3 regions of the Pseudomonas sp. BIGb0558 genome follow, and region 1 is predicted to be linked to each of the others. Evidence: riboswitches for the same ligand, from Rfam matches in the RefSeq annotation. Region 1 holds a riboswitch; each other region holds the start of a gene.

Evidence for each region. Region 1 has a riboswitch for cobalamin ahead of cobW (cobalamin biosynthesis protein CobW). Riboswitches for the same ligand answer to the same signal wherever they lie in the genome.
Region 2: another riboswitch for cobalamin. It lies ahead of cobO (cob(I)yrinic acid a,c-diamide adenosyltransferase); the one in region 1 lies ahead of cobW (cobalamin biosynthesis protein CobW).
Region 3: another riboswitch for cobalamin. It lies ahead of M2400_RS14290 (CbtB domain-containing protein); the one in region 1 lies ahead of cobW (cobalamin biosynthesis protein CobW).

Annotation. Positions count from the first base shown of each region.
Region 1 is NZ_JANUEW010000009.1:11,923-16,771, reverse strand. It holds gene fabF (beta-ketoacyl-ACP synthase II) at 1-655, opposite strand, end outside; gene M2400_RS13585 (helix-turn-helix domain-containing protein) at 768-1,289, shown strand; cobalamin riboswitch at 1,286-1,488, shown strand; gene cobW (cobalamin biosynthesis protein CobW) at 1,581-2,648, shown strand; gene cobN (cobaltochelatase subunit CobN) at 2,652-4,849, shown strand, end outside.
Region 2 is NZ_JANUEW010000003.1:71,236-76,084, forward strand. It holds gene M2400_RS06395 (C40 family peptidase) at 1-471, shown strand, start outside; gene M2400_RS06400 (sorbosone dehydrogenase family protein) at 546-1,859, opposite strand; cobalamin riboswitch at 1,959-2,196, shown strand; gene cobO (cob(I)yrinic acid a,c-diamide adenosyltransferase) at 2,276-2,887, shown strand; gene M2400_RS06410 (cobyrinate a,c-diamide synthase) at 2,884-4,275, shown strand; gene bluB (5,6-dimethylbenzimidazole synthase) at 4,272-4,849, shown strand, end outside.
Region 3 is NZ_JANUEW010000009.1:188,555-193,403, reverse strand. It holds gene M2400_RS14305 (LysR family transcriptional regulator) at 1-420, opposite strand, end outside; gene M2400_RS14300 (DUF4865 family protein) at 513-1,067, shown strand; gene M2400_RS14295 (CbtA family protein) at 1,108-1,836, opposite strand; gene M2400_RS14290 (CbtB domain-containing protein) at 1,852-2,064, opposite strand; cobalamin riboswitch at 2,096-2,226, opposite strand; gene M2400_RS14285 (histidine phosphatase family protein) at 2,263-2,826, shown strand; gene cobF (precorrin-6A synthase (deacetylating)) at 2,885-3,640, shown strand; gene M2400_RS14275 (alpha/beta hydrolase) at 3,653-4,372, shown strand; gene M2400_RS14270 (hypothetical protein) at 4,494-4,849, opposite strand, start outside.

The DNA of each region.
Region 1 (4,849 bases):
TGGACAGCGCACGCGCGGCGGCAAAACCGCCGAGGCTGACCCGGTGGATGCAGGCTTCGGCGCCGCCACATACGGCGATGTCGATTTCGCCGGCGCGGATCATCCGTGCGGCATCACCAATCGCTTGCACGCCGGCGGCGCAGGCGGTGACCGGGGAGCCCAGCGGGCCTTTCAGATGATGCTGGATCGACACATGCCCGGCGGCCATGTTGCCGAGGAATGACGGAATCGTGAATGGCGACAGGCGGCGCGGCCCTTTACTGTCCGCGGTGCGCACTGCCTCGGCAATCGCGGGGAAGCCACCCACGCCGGAGGCGATAATGGTCGCGGTGCGTTCTTGCTGCGCCGGGGTTTGCGGTGCCCAGCCGGCTTGCGCCAAGGCTTCCTGCGCAGCGGCGAGGGCAAACACGATGAACCGATCCATCTTGCGTTGCTCTTTGGCGGAGATCACGCTGTCGGGGTCGAAACCGGCGTGTGGGTCCTGATCACGGCCCAACACCTGGCCGCCAATGCTGATTGCCAGGTCCCCGACCAATTCCTCGGGCAGCCGGCGGATGCCGGACTCGCCGGCCAGCAAGCGTTTCCAGGTCTGTTCCACGCCGGTTGCCAGCGGGGTCACTGCACCCATGCCGGTCACAACAATTCGCTTATTCATGATCGCTTAGCTCCGCAATTTCAGTTTGGTAGCAATGCTGCGACGAAACTATCATTATGAAAGTAACATCGAACAGCTTAAATTTTCGGGGCCGCCCCACAGAGGAACTGCAATGCAACGTAAGTCGCTGGTGAATGCCGAATGCCCGGTAGCCCGTGGAGTGGAAAGGGTAGGCGAGTGGTGGAGCATCCTGATCATGCGCGATGCGCTGCAAGGCTTGCGGCGTTTTGACGAGTTTTCCCAGAGCCTGGAGATCGCCCCCAACATGCTCACGCGCCGGCTCAACAGCCTGGTGGACGCGGGGTTGCTTGCGCGCCGGCAATACAGCGAGCGGCCGCCGCGTTTCGAGTACGTGCCGACGCCGGTGGGCGAGGATTTCCGCGTGGTGATCATGGCGTTTATCGGCTGGGGCAACCGCCACTTCGCTACCGAAGGTGAAAGCCTGCAGTTGGTCGACCGGGAAACCCGGCGCCCAGTGGAAGTGGCCGTGGTGGAAGCCGGCAGCGGCGCGCGCGTGCCCGTCGAGCAATGCAGCGTGCAAGCCGGGCCGGCAGCGAGCGAGGGCATGCTGGAGCGCCTGGCGCTGCTTCGCGCCAAGCGCTCGGACATTGACCCGTCCCCGCGCACTGCGTAGCCTTGCACGTTCGAGGTTCTTCGGCCCAGGTCGAAGCTAAGAAGGGAACGCGGTCAATGCCGCGGCTGCCCCCGCAACTGTAAAGGGTTTATCTGACTGCCACGCCACTGCCTGAACAAGGCGGGAAGGCGCAGCCAGCGCCGGCTTCATCGCCGGCAAGCCCCAAGCCAGGAGACCTGCCTCGCAACCGATTTTCTACTTCAACCGGGCGGGGTGATCCGGTGGCGAATTCTGCTTCTGCGCACCCGCGCAGGGCCACTCGTCCCGTATGCCCGCCCCAAAGGGCATCCGATGAAAACACTGGCCAAACTCCCCGTCACCATCGTTACCGGCTTCCTCGGCTCGGGCAAGACCACCTTGCTGCGCCACATGCTGGACAACGCCCAGGGGCGCCGCATTGCAGTGATCGTCAACGAGTTCGGCGAGCTGGGCATTGACGGTGAAATCCTCAAGCAATGCTCCATCGGCTGCACCGAGGAAGAAGCCAACGGCCGCGTCTACGAGCTGGCCAACGGTTGCCTGTGCTGCACCGTCCAGGAAGAGTTCTTCCCGGTGATGCGCGAACTGGTGGCGCGCCGCGGCGACCTCGACCATATCCTCATCGAAACCTCGGGCCTGGCCCTGCCAAAACCGTTGGTCCAGGCGTTCCAGTGGCCGGAAATCCGCAGTGCCTGCACCGTTGACGCGGTGATCACCGTGGTCGACAGCCCGGCCGTGGCCGCCGGCACCTTCGCCGCATTCCCGGACCAGGTCGACGCCCAGCGCAAACTCGACCCGAACCTGGACCACGAATCCCCACTGCACGAGCTGTTCGCCGACCAGTTGGCCAGTGCCGACCTGGTGATCCTCAACAAGTGCGACCTGATCAGCCCTGAAGACCTGGCCCGTGTGCGCCTGGAAGTGGCCGAAGAGCTGCCGCCCGCGGTAAAAGTCATCGAAGCCAGCAGCGGTCGCCTGCCGCTGGACGTATTGATCGGCCTGGGCGCTGGCTCCGAAGAGCACATCGACGGCCGCCACAGCCACCACGATCATCACCACGAAGGTGAAGACGACCACGACCACGACCACGACGCCTTCGACTCTATCTCTATCGAACTGCCCCAGGCCGACGAAAGCCTGCTGCTCGACGCCCTGACCCAACTGGTGGTCCAGCACGGCATCCTGCGTGTGAAGGGTTTCGCCGCGATCCCGAACAAGCCGATGCGCCTGCTGATCCAGGGCGTGGGCACGCGTTTCGACAAGCACTTCGACCGCGCCTGGCGCACCGACGAGCCGCGCGCCACGCACCTGGTGCTGATCGGCCAGGAACTGGACGCAGCCTTGCTCGAAGCGCAATTGCGCGCTGCCCTCAGCGTTTAACCCATGCACCTGCTCAGGACCCAGCCCGGCGGTTTCGTCTCGGATGACAACATTGCCGACCTTGGCCAAACCCCCGCCGAGCTGGTGATCCTGTGCAGCGGTGATTCCAGCCTGGCGCTGCTCGCCGAAGCGGCTCAGCAGTTGCCCGAGGATTACCCGAGCCTGCGCCTGGCCAACCCGATGCAGGTGCAGAACCATGCCTCGGTCGACCTGTATGTGGACGAGGTGCTGCGCCACGCCAAAGTCATCCTGATTTCGCTGCACGGCGGTATCGGCTATTGGCGGTACGGCATCGAGCGTCTGGTTGAGCTGGCCGAGCGCGGTGTGCAACTGATCCTGGTGCCGGGGGATGATCGCCCGGACCCGGAACTCAGCGGCCTGAGCACCGTGGGCGCCGAGGAACGTGACCGGCTCTGGCACTTCCTGCGCCAGGGCGGGTTGGGTAACGCGCTGGACTTTTATCGTTGCCTGGCGGCCGGCTACCTGGGTCGCGATTATGCCTGGGACGAACCGCGAACCCTGCCGCGCACCGCGATTTATCACCCGCACAAAGCCAATGCCCGTCTCAACGATTGGCAGGCGGACTGGCAACCTGGTTTCCCGGTGGCGGCGGTGCTGTTCTACCGCTCTCACCTGCAGGCGGCCAATACCGGCTTTATCGATGTTTTTTGCCAGCGCTTGCAGGCGGCGGGTCTTAATCCGTTGCCGATGGCGGTGGCCAGTCTGAAAGAGCCCGGCTGCCTGACGGTGGTCGAGGACCTGCTGGACGAAGTGCACGCCTCGGTGATTCTAAACACCACCGGCTTTGCCCAATCCAGCCCTGAAGCGCCGCACCTGCGGCCGTTTCGCCGCAACATTCCAGTGATCCAGGCGATTTGCGCCCAGGATAACGAGCCTGGCTGGCAGGCCAGCGAGCAAGGTCTCGGCCCTCGGGACCTGGCGATGCACATCGCGTTGCCGGAACTGGACGGGCGCATCATCAGCCGGCCCATCAGCTTCAAGGACCTGGCCTGGCGCAGCGAGCGCAGCCAGTCCGATGTGGTGTGCTATCGCGCGCAGCCGGAACGCATGGACTTTGTCGCCGAGCTGGCGCGGCGCTGGGTCGAACTGGCGCGGGTGCCGAATGGCGAAAAACGCATTGCGCTGATCCTCGCTAACTACCCGACCCGGGACGGGCGTATCGGCAATGGTGTGGGGCTCGACACCCCGGCCGCCGCGTTGAATATCCTGCGGGCCTTGAAGACCGAAGGTTATCCGTTGCCGGACGTGCTGCCGCAGAGCGGCACGGCGTTGATCCAGGAACTGCTGGGCGGTGTCAGCAACGACCTGGACAGCCTCGACCTGCGTCCGTGCCATCAAAGCCTCGCGCTCGATGACTATGAAGCGATGTTCAACCGCTTGCCCGAGTCCAACCGCCAGGCGGTGTTGGCGCGCTGGGGCACGCCACATAGCGATCCGATGTTCCGCGACGGGCGCATGATGATCGCCGGCCTGCGCTTTGGCCTGACCTTCGTCGGCATCCAGCCGGCCCGGGGTTATCAGGTGGACGCCAGCGCGGTCTATCACGACCCGGACCTGGTGCCGCCCCACGGCTACCTGGCGTTCTACTTCTGGTTGCGCCAGACCTACGGCGCCCATGGCGTTATCCACGTCGGTAAGCACGGCAACCTGGAGTGGCTGCCGGGCAAGGGCGTCGGGCTTTCCGAGAACTGCTGGCCGGACGCACTGCTGGGTCCGCTGCCGAACATCTACCCGTTTATCGTCAACGACCCGGGCGAGGGTGCCCAGGCCAAGCGGCGCACCCAGGCGGTGATCATCGACCACTTGATGCCGCCACTGACCCGCGCCGAAACCTACGGGCCGTTGCGCGACCTTGAGTTACTGGCCGACGAATATTACGAAGCCCAATTGCTCGACCCACGGCGTGCCCGCGAGTTGCAGAAGGACATCCTCAAGCTGGTGCGCGAAACCCGCATCGACCAGGAACTGGCCCTCGACGAAAATCTCGACAGCGACGCCGACGCCGCGATCTGGCTGCCGCGCCTGGATACCTACCTGTGTGACTTGAAGGAATCGCAGATTCGCGATGGCCTGCACATCTTTGGTGAGTCACCTGAAGGCCGCTTGCGCATCGACACCTTGCTGGCGTTGTTGCGCATCCCCCGGGGTGATGGGCGCGGGCCGCAATCGAGCCTGCTGCG
Region 2 (4,849 bases), on a different contig from region 1:
CCTGCTCCCGTGGCCGTCAAGCCCAAGCCGGTGTTCAACACCTACGCCACCCAAAGTTTCTCGCCGGCAGCCGAAGACGTGCTCTTTCGTGCGCTGGGCCTGGTGGGCACGCCTTATCGCTGGGGCGGCAATACGCCGGACTCGGGGTTTGATTGCAGCGGCCTGATCGGTTTTGTTTACCGTGATGCAGCCGGCATCTCCCTGCCGCGCACCACCCGCGAGCTGATCGTGATGCGCGCCCAGGACGTGAGCGAAAACAACCTGCAAACCGGTGACCTGATCTTCTTCGCCACCGGTGGCGGCTCCCAGGTCAGCCATGCCGGGATCTACGTGGGAGAAGGGCGCTTTGTGCATGCGCCGCAAACCGGCGGTACGGTGAAGCTGGACACGCTGTCCAAGGCCTATTGGCAGAATGCCTACCTGAGCGCCAAGCGTGTGTTGCCGGCTGAGCACCTGGCGCGAAACCCTTAGGAAAAACGCTAATCAAAATGTGGGAGCCGGGCAAGCCCAGCTCCCACATTGTTTTGTGTGGTGAGTTGAATCGGCTATTTCGCCGCCGACACCCGCCACACCTTGTTCCCCACATCATCCGCCACCAGCAAATCCCCCTGCTTGTCGATCACCACGCCGACCGGGCGGCCCATGGCTTTCTCATCGCTGTCGAGGAACCCGGTCAGCACATCCACCGGCTGGCCTTTTGGCTTGCCTGCCTCAAACGGTACGAAGATCACCTTGTAGCCACTGTGGGGCTTGCGGTTCCACGAGCCATGCTGGCCGATAAACGCGCCGTTGCTGAACTGCGCTGGCAACTTGCTGCCGTCGGCAAAGGTCAGCCCGAGGGACGCCGTGTGCGGCCCTACCGCATAGTCCGGTGCAATGGCCTTGGCCACCAGATCCAGGTTCTGCGGTGTCACCCGCACATCCACGTGCTGTCCGTAGTAGCTGAATGGCCAGCCATAGAAAGCTCCGTCCTTGACCGAGGTGATGTAGTCCGGCACCAGATCACTGCCGATCTCATCGCGCTCGTTGACGGCCGCCCACAGCTTGCCGCTTTGCGGTTCCCAAGCCATGCCATTGGGGTTGCGCAGCCCGGAGGCGAAGATGCGATGCTCGCCGGTGGCGCGGTCCACTTCCCAGATCGCGGCCCGGCCTTGCTCGGCTTCCAGGCCGTTTTCCCCGACGTTGCTGTTGGAGCCCACGCTCACGTACAACTTGCTGCCATCCTTGCTGGCCACCACGTTTTTGGTCCAGTGATGGTTAATGCTGCCGCCCGGCAAGTCGGTCACGGTGGTGCCGGCTTCCTTGATCGAGGTTTCGCCCGGCTGATAAGGGAAACGCAGCAGCTTGTCCGAATCGGCGACATACAAGTCGTTGCCCACCAGCGTCATGCCGAAGGGCGAATTCAGGTTCTCCAGGAACACCGTGCGGGTCTCGGCGACGCCATCGTGATCAGCGTCCCGCAGCAGGGTGATGCGATTCGGGCTGGGCACGCCAGCGCCGGCACGGCCCATGACTTTTTCCATCACCCAACCACGAATGCCCTTCGAGTCGTCCGGCTTGGGCGGCGCGTTGGTTTCCGCCACCAGCACGTCGCCATTGGGCAGCACATACAGCCAGCGCGGGTGATCCAGGCCTTCGGCAAACGCTGCCACCTGGGTGCCCGCCGCCGGGGTCGGCTTGGTGCCTTCCGGCCAGCCGATCGCCGGTGCGATATTCACCGTGGGAATCAGGGTTTTATTCGGTTCCGGCAGCTTGGGCGACGGTCCGGTGCCGTCGGACACTTGCAGGGTAGAGCTTTCACCACAGGCGGCGAGGGTGCCGGCGAGCATGATCAGTAGGGCAAGTCGGGTCTTGTGCATGGTTTTCTCCTTGATACCTGTAGGGGTAGAGGTGCAGGGCGGTCCGATGGTTCACGCGCGTGTCCGGCTTTAATTGACGCTCCACCCCCAACCCACTAACCTTCGCGGCTTGTTTCAGGTGCTCTGTGGCGTACGCGTCGACTGAGTGAAACAGGGAAGCCGGTGAGTGAGCGTACTTTTCTACAGTGCAGCCACGATCCCGGCGCTGCCCCCGCAACGGTAAATGAGTCAAGACGGTGCCTTAAGCCACTGTATCGCCCGCGATATGGGAAGGCGCACCCTCGGCATTGCATGTCACTCATGAGCCCGGAGACCGGCCTGATCCATCCAACAGCATCACGGTGGGCGATGCTTGGCTGTCTATCTGTACCTTTTTCCTGCCCGCCGTTTTTGTCCAGCCCCAACGGAGAGCTGCCATGACTGAATCCCCCGATCGTGACGAACGCCACCTGGCGCGCATGCTGCGCAAAAAAGCCGTGATTGACGAGCGCATTGCCAATTCACCGAACGAGTGCGGGTTGCTGCTGGTGCTCACCGGCAATGGCAAAGGCAAGAGCAGCTCAGCCTTTGGCATGCTGGCCCGGGCCATGGGCCACGGTATGCAGTGCGGCGTGGTGCAGTTCATCAAGGGCCGCAACAGCACCGGCGAAGAACTGTTCTTCCGCCGTTTCCCCGAGCAGGTGCGGTTCCACGTGATGGGCGAAGGGTTTACCTGGGAAACCCAGGACCGTGCCCGCGACATCGTGGCTGCCGAAGCCGCCTGGGCGGTCTCCCGTAAAATGCTGCAAAACCCGGCCATCGGCCTGGTGGTGCTGGATGAGCTGAACATCGCCCTCAAGCACGGCTACCTCGACCTGGACCAGGTGCTCAGCGACCTGCAGGCCCGCCCGGCCATGCAACACGTGCTGGTGACCGGCCGGGGTGCCAAACCCGAATTGATTGAAATGGCCGACACCGTGACGGAAATGGGCATGCTCAAGCACGCCTTCCAGGCCGGTATCAAGGCACAGAAAGGCATCGAACTTTGAATCAGCCCCGTCACTGTCCTGCAGTCCTGATCGCCGCACCGGCATCCGGCCAGGGCAAAACCACCGTCACCGCCGCGCTCGCCCGTTTGCACCGCAACCTGGGGCGCAAGGTGCGGGTGTTCAAATGCGGTCCGGACTTTCTCGACCCGATGATCCACGAGCGCGCCAGTGGTGCGCCGGTCTATCAATTGGACATGTGGATGGTGGGCGAGCAGGAAAGTCGCCGGTTGCTGTGGGAAGCGGCGGGGGAAGCCGACCTGATCCTGATCGAAGGCGTGATGGGCCTGTTCGACGGCACCCCGTCCAGCGCCGACCTGGCGCGCCATTTTGGCGTGCCGGTACTGGCCGTGATCGACGGTACCGCCATGGCCCAGACTTTCGGCGCCCTGGCGCTGGGCCTGGCGCGCTACCAGCCGGACCTGCCGTTTGCCGGCGTGCTGGCCAACCGCGTCGGCACCCTGCGCCACGCGCAATTACTTGAAGGCAGCCTCACCGAAGGCCTGCGCTGGTATGGCGCACTGTCCCGGGAAACCGGCATCGAGTTGCCCAGTCGGCACCTTGGCCTGGTGCAAGCCAGCGAACTGAATGACCTCGACCTGCGCCTTGACGCAGCCGCCCAGGCCCTGGGCAACAGCTGCGAGGTAGCGCTGCCACCGCCGGTGGAGTTCGCCGCGCCCGAGGTGATCGAGGCCCAGCCGTTGTTGGCCGGCGTGCGCATTGCCGTGGCCCGCGACGAAGCCTTTGCCTTTACCTATGGCGCCAGCCTCGACCTGCTGCGGGCGATGGGTGCCGAGTTGCGATTCTTCTCGCCGATTCGCGACAGCGCGTTGCCTGAAGCTGACAGCCTCTACCTGCCCGGCGGCTACCCGGAACTGCATCACCAGGCGCTGTCGGAAAATACCGCGATGCTGGACGCCATCCGCGCCCACCACGCTGCCGGCAAGCCACTGCTGGCCGAATGCGGCGGTATGCTCTATCTGCTGGACTCGCTCACCGATGTCGACGGTACCCGTGCTGAACTGGTCGGCCTGCTCCAGGGGGATGCCGTGATGCAAAAGCGTCTGGCGGCATTGGCGCTGCAAAACGTCGAACTGCCTGAAGGCCTGTTGCGCGGCCACACGTACCATCACTCGCTGACCACTACCGAGTGGCAGCCGATTGCCCGGGGCCTGAGCCCGAATGGCGGGCGCGGCGCCGAGGCGGTTTACCGTCAGGGCCGGATGACGGCGTCCTACGTGCACTTTTATTTCCCGTCCAACCCGGTGGCGGTGGCTGCCTTGTTTGCGCCGGACCCTCAGGCCGCCATCGCAGGCAAGCCAGCTCCCACACTTGACCGAGTTGAAACGCAATCCACTGTGGGAGCGGGCTTGCCCGCGATGAGGCCATGACTGACAACGCCTTTCCCCAGGCCGACCGCGAAGCCGTCTACCGCGCCATCGCCGAACGCCGCGACATGCGCCATTTCAGCGGCGGGAGCGTCGCGCCTGAATTACTCCATCGCCTGCTGCAAGCCGCGCACCAGGCGCCGAGCGTCGGCTTGATGCAGCCCTGGCGGTTTATCCGCATCAGCGACCGCACTTTGCGCGGGCAGATCCAGCAACTGGTGGAAGAAGAACGCGTACGCACCGCTGAAGCCCTCGGCGAGCGCTCCGACCAGTTCATGAAGCTCAAGGTCGAAGGCATCAACGACTGCGCCGAAGTGCTGGTGGCTGCCCTGATGGACGACCGCGAACGGCATATCTTCGGGCGACGCACCTTGCCGGAAATGGACATGGCGTCGTTGTCCTGTGCGATCCAGAATCTATGGCTGGCGGCCCGCGTCGAAGGCCTGGGCATGGGCTGGGTCTCGCTGTTCGAGCCCCAGGCCCTGGCCGAACTGCTGGGCCTGCCGCCCGGCGCCAAGCCGTTGGCCGTGTTGTGCCTGGGCCCGGTGACCGAGTTCTACCCGGCACCGATGTTGCA
Region 3 (4,849 bases), 180 kb from region 1:
GAACGCGGCGACCAGGTCCCGGGACGAGGCAATCCGCACCTCCAGGATCACCAGCGGGTCATACGCCGCCAGGCGGCTGAGCCACAGCGGCAGGTCGGGCCCGGCCACGTGGTCGCTGATGCCGATCACCAGCCGTCGCGGTGCGCCGTTGCCCATGTCACCCAATGCCCGTTCGTGAGCGTTGAGCAGCGCACGGGCGGCAACGATGAACTGCTCGCCCTGGGGCGACAGCCGTACATGCCGTGGTGTGCGCACCAGAAGGCGGTAACCGAGGCGCTCTTCCAGGCGCTTGAGCTTGAGGCTGATGGCCGCCTGTGAAGTATCCAGGGCCTGGGCCGCGCGGGTGAAGCTGGCGAAATCAGCCACCAGGACAAAGGCATGCACGGTGTCGATATCCAGCGGTTTGAGTGCGTCGGTCATTTCAGTTCCTTATCACACTTATATCGGGTGATATCTTGCTGAAATCATGGCCGCTGCGCAAGCTGGTCACTCATCTGAACAGGAGCGCCATGATGTTTGCCAAACAGTATTCACACCGCTTGCCAGCCGATTACGACATGGGTGTCATCCGCGAGCGGGCCGCCCGCCTGGGGCCGTTGTGGGATCACACCGAGGGTTTGCTGTTCAAGGCGTTTATTGCCCAGGAGCGAGGGCAGGCGCCGGGCGTGGGCAACCTGTATTCGTCGGTTTATCTCTGGTCGGACCCGTTGCAGGCTGCGGACTTTTTACTCGGCGAGCGCTTTCAGAAGGTCCTCGACAGTTTTGGCCAGCCGCACATTGAGTCCTGGTTGCCGCTGGATGTGCAGCGAGGCCCGGCGCAAACCGCCTTGAGCCTGTATCGGGAGGAGTGGGCGCTGGCGCCGGGAGCGGATCGTGGGCAGGTCCTGGCCGCAGAAAAGGCGCGCAACCAGCAGATTGCGGACAGCAGCGATAACTTCGCGGTGTTTCTGGCGCTGGATGTACAGGCGTGGAAGCTGGTGCGGATTACCTTGTCGGGCAAGGCGCTGGATGTGAATCACCCGGGCAGCGGCTACGAGGTGTTTTACCTGGCGCGACCAGGCGTGTGATTGCCGGTCGCCGCCGATCCGTCGGCGGCGACCTCTGCCATCAGGAGTTGAGGCGCGCCTGAGGCTGGCTCAGCTTGCGCTCAGCCACGGCGCCGAACACCAGGCCCAGGGTGGTCCACAGCACCAGTTGAATGCCCAGGGAGGCTACGCGGAATTTCCACAGCAACACGGCCGAGAATTGCTCCGGCACTTCGTTGATGGTCGGGAACAGGCTGCCGGCCACCGAGACGATCACGATGTACAACGCCACACCCAGAATCGCGCCGGTCCATATGCCCCGACTGGCAATCAGCTTGCGCGCAGCGTTGATCGCAATCACCGCAGCCGCCACCGACACCAGCAGCATCAGGAAGAACAGCTTGGTGCGTTGCGCGATGGTCGCCGGGTCACCCACCGATGGCGGGTTGGCCGGATACTTGAGCCCCGGTACCACGATGATCGTCACAAACGCCGCCAAGGCCAGCAGCGCCGCCAGGCCACGGGGCCCAACCTTGCCGATGCGGCCCAGGGAGTAGGCGAACACCAGAGCGAAAATGCCGCCCAGGGACACGCTGTACACCGCCACACCGGTGAACAGGCCGAAGGTACTTTGTACTTCGCGGCTCACCAGTTCTTCTTCCGGCGCGTCGCCGTGCATCTGTGCCATCTGATCTTCGAAGGCGATGGCCTTGTCGATCTGCGGTTCGCCAAAGGTCTTGGCGAAACCGAAGGCCAGGATGCCCGCGAGCAAGCCCACCAGCATCCCGCGAACGAGTAAATGCCCTGTCATGTCGTCACGCTCCAATCAATGGCAGGGGAAACCCAGCAGGTGACGACCGTCATGCACAAACTCATGCACGTACATGCCTTTGAACACGGCGGTTGCGCCTTGCTCGGCGCCAACGAAGTAAATCGCCAGCAACAGCAGCAGGCCTCCGAAAATCGCCCAGGGCAGGATTTCGCCCAGGGGAATGGACGGGATTGAAACGTCGGAATCAGTTGCAGCGGTATAAGCCATGAGAACCTCCAGGGATGACGCGTCCCGAAATGGATAGCGAGTTGGCTGAAACAGGGTCTGGCTTACGGCTATCAGGCCGAATACAGTGGCGCGACCGCGCCGGCATTGAACCGGCTTCCTGTTGCAGAATAGTTGAAACATATTGAAACAACTTCGCGAGTCTACGCTGACTGCACCTTAAAACCAGAGCGATTTGTCATGCAGGCCACCCGTTTGACCCTTGTTTCCCATGCCAGCACCCGTGCCCAGAAGCGTGCACGCTTTGCGCTGGATGAGCCGGTGGAGATGGACTGGCAGCAGGCTGCGTTGTCCCAGGCGCAGCGCTTCAAGCGCGCGCCCCTTGTGGTGTGTGGCCCGGAGGCACGAACCCGGCAGACGGCAGCGCTGTTTGCCGCCGACGCTTCGGTTGAAACAGCCCTGCGCGATTGTGATTTCGGCCACTGGCAAGGGCTGGCCATTGATGAGATCCAGCAGGCCGAACCGCAGGCACTGCAGGCCTGGCTGACCGACAGCACCTCGGCGCCCCACGGCGGTGAGTCGGTGGTGCAGTTGTGTGAACGGGTAGGGCAGTGGTTGCAGTCCCTCGAGCAAACACCCGGGCATGTACTGGCCGTGACCCACCCGTTCGTCATCCGCGCGGCGCTGTTGCACGTCATGCAATGCCCGCCCGCACTGTTCAACCTGATCGACGTGGAGCCGCTGTCATCCACCGAACTGCGCTTCAACGGCCGTTGGCGACTGCGCCTGGAAACTCACGCCTGACGCCCCGAACATGGCAAAATCCGCTCCCCGCACCGAGCACACCCATGAAGACTTACCCATGAAACGCATCCTGATCATCGGCATTGGCGCCGGCAACCCCGACTACATCACGATGCAGGCGGTCAAGGCGCTCAACCGCACCGACGTGTTTTTCCTGATGGACAAGGGCCAGAGCAAGGACAAGCTGATCGACCTGCGCCGGGAAATCTGCGAGACCTACATCAGCGATCACGCCTACCGCTTTGTCGAGGCCGATTGCCCCGAGCGGGTGCGCGGTGACATCGACTACACCACCGCCGTCAAGGACCTGAACCGCGACAAGCAGCAGACCTTCGAGCGGATGATCAACGAAGAAATGGCTGACGGCGAAGTCGGTGCGTTCCTGGCCTGGGGCGACCCGGCGCTGTACGACAGCACTATTCGGATCCTGCAGGCGATTCTCGCCAGTGGCCGCTGCACGTTCGAGTTTGAGGTGATCCCGGGGATTACCAGCGTCCAGGCCCTGGCGGCCCAGCACAAGGTGCCGTTGAACCGCATCGGGCGCTCCATCGAAATCACCACCGGGCGCCGGTTGGCGGCGGGGCAGGCGAGTGATGCCGATACCCTGGTTGTCATGCTTGATGCCGAAGATTCCTACCGCACCGTGGCCGATCAAGACCTGGATATCTACTGGGGCGCCTACCTGGGCACGCCGGATGAAATCCTGATCAGCGGCAAAGTCGCCGAGGTGGCCGAAGAGATCGAACGGGTGCGCAAGGCGGCGCGCCAGGCCAATGGCTGGATCATGGACACTTATCTGTTACGCAAACCCTAGAGGTTGATGCCCATGCTCAAACTGATCGCCCTGACGCTGGCGCTGTTTGCCAGTGCTGCCCATGCCGAAGCCGAATTGCATACGGACTTGCCGCTGCCGTATCTGGAACAGACCCAGAGCGATGCGCGCAACGAACCACTGGTGATCTTCCTGCATGGTTATGGCAGTGACGAGGCGGACTTGTTCGGGCTCAAGGACCGCTTGCCGTCGACCTGGACCTACCTGTCTGCGCGGGCACCGATGCCGGTGGAAGGCGGCGGTTATCGCTGGTTTCGCAAGAAGCCGGGAGACGGCGACTTTGATGGCGAGACCGCCGATCTGCAGAGCAGCGCCAAGCTGATCGAAGACTTCGTCGCCCAGGCCACCACCAAGTACCACACCCAACCTGAGCGGGTGTTCCTGGTGGGGTTCAGCCAGGGTGCAATCATGTCCTATGAGGTGGGATTACGGCACCCCGAAACCCTGCGCGGGATTGCGGCATTGAGTGGCAGCGTGCTGCCGGTGCTCAAGGCTGAGCTCAAGCCGGATGCGCGACTGGGCAAGCTGGCGATTTTCATCGGCCACGGGACGTTGGACCAGGCGCTGCCTTACTACTCGGCCACGCGGGCCAATGAGGTGTTGGTGGGGATTGGTCTCAAGCCGGAATTCCATGGCTACCCCGGGATGATTCATACCGTCGGCGAGGCGGAATTGCTGGACTTGAAAAACTGGCTGGAAAACAGCCTGCGATAAAAATGTGGGAGCTGGCTTGCCTGCGATAGCGGTGTATCAGTCGCCAAAAACAGTGACTGGTCAATCGCTATCGCAGGCAAGCCAGCTCCCACATTAGATTTTTATTGTCAGGTAAGTCGGGTTATTTACCGCCGATAATCTGTTTCACCAGCAGCGCATGGCCTTTCTCATCATCCGCCCGGGAAATCGCCTGCACCACCAACTGGTGGCTGCCGGAGCCGGTGAGGAAGGTGGAACTCAGTGTCTTGCCGCCGCCCATGGTCGCGGTGCTGTCCACCTGGCGCAGGGCCAGGCCCTTGACGGTGAGTTTCTTCTCGGCGCCTTTCTTGAAGTCCGGCAGGGCAGCGCTTTGCTCCTTGACGAAATCCGCCACGGCGCCGTCGAGGAACTGCGGGTCGTTGTCTTTGATCAGGCCGGCGGCACTCGGTTTTTCGACAACGAAGATCACGCTTTTGGTGGCCTGGTCGCTGTACATCG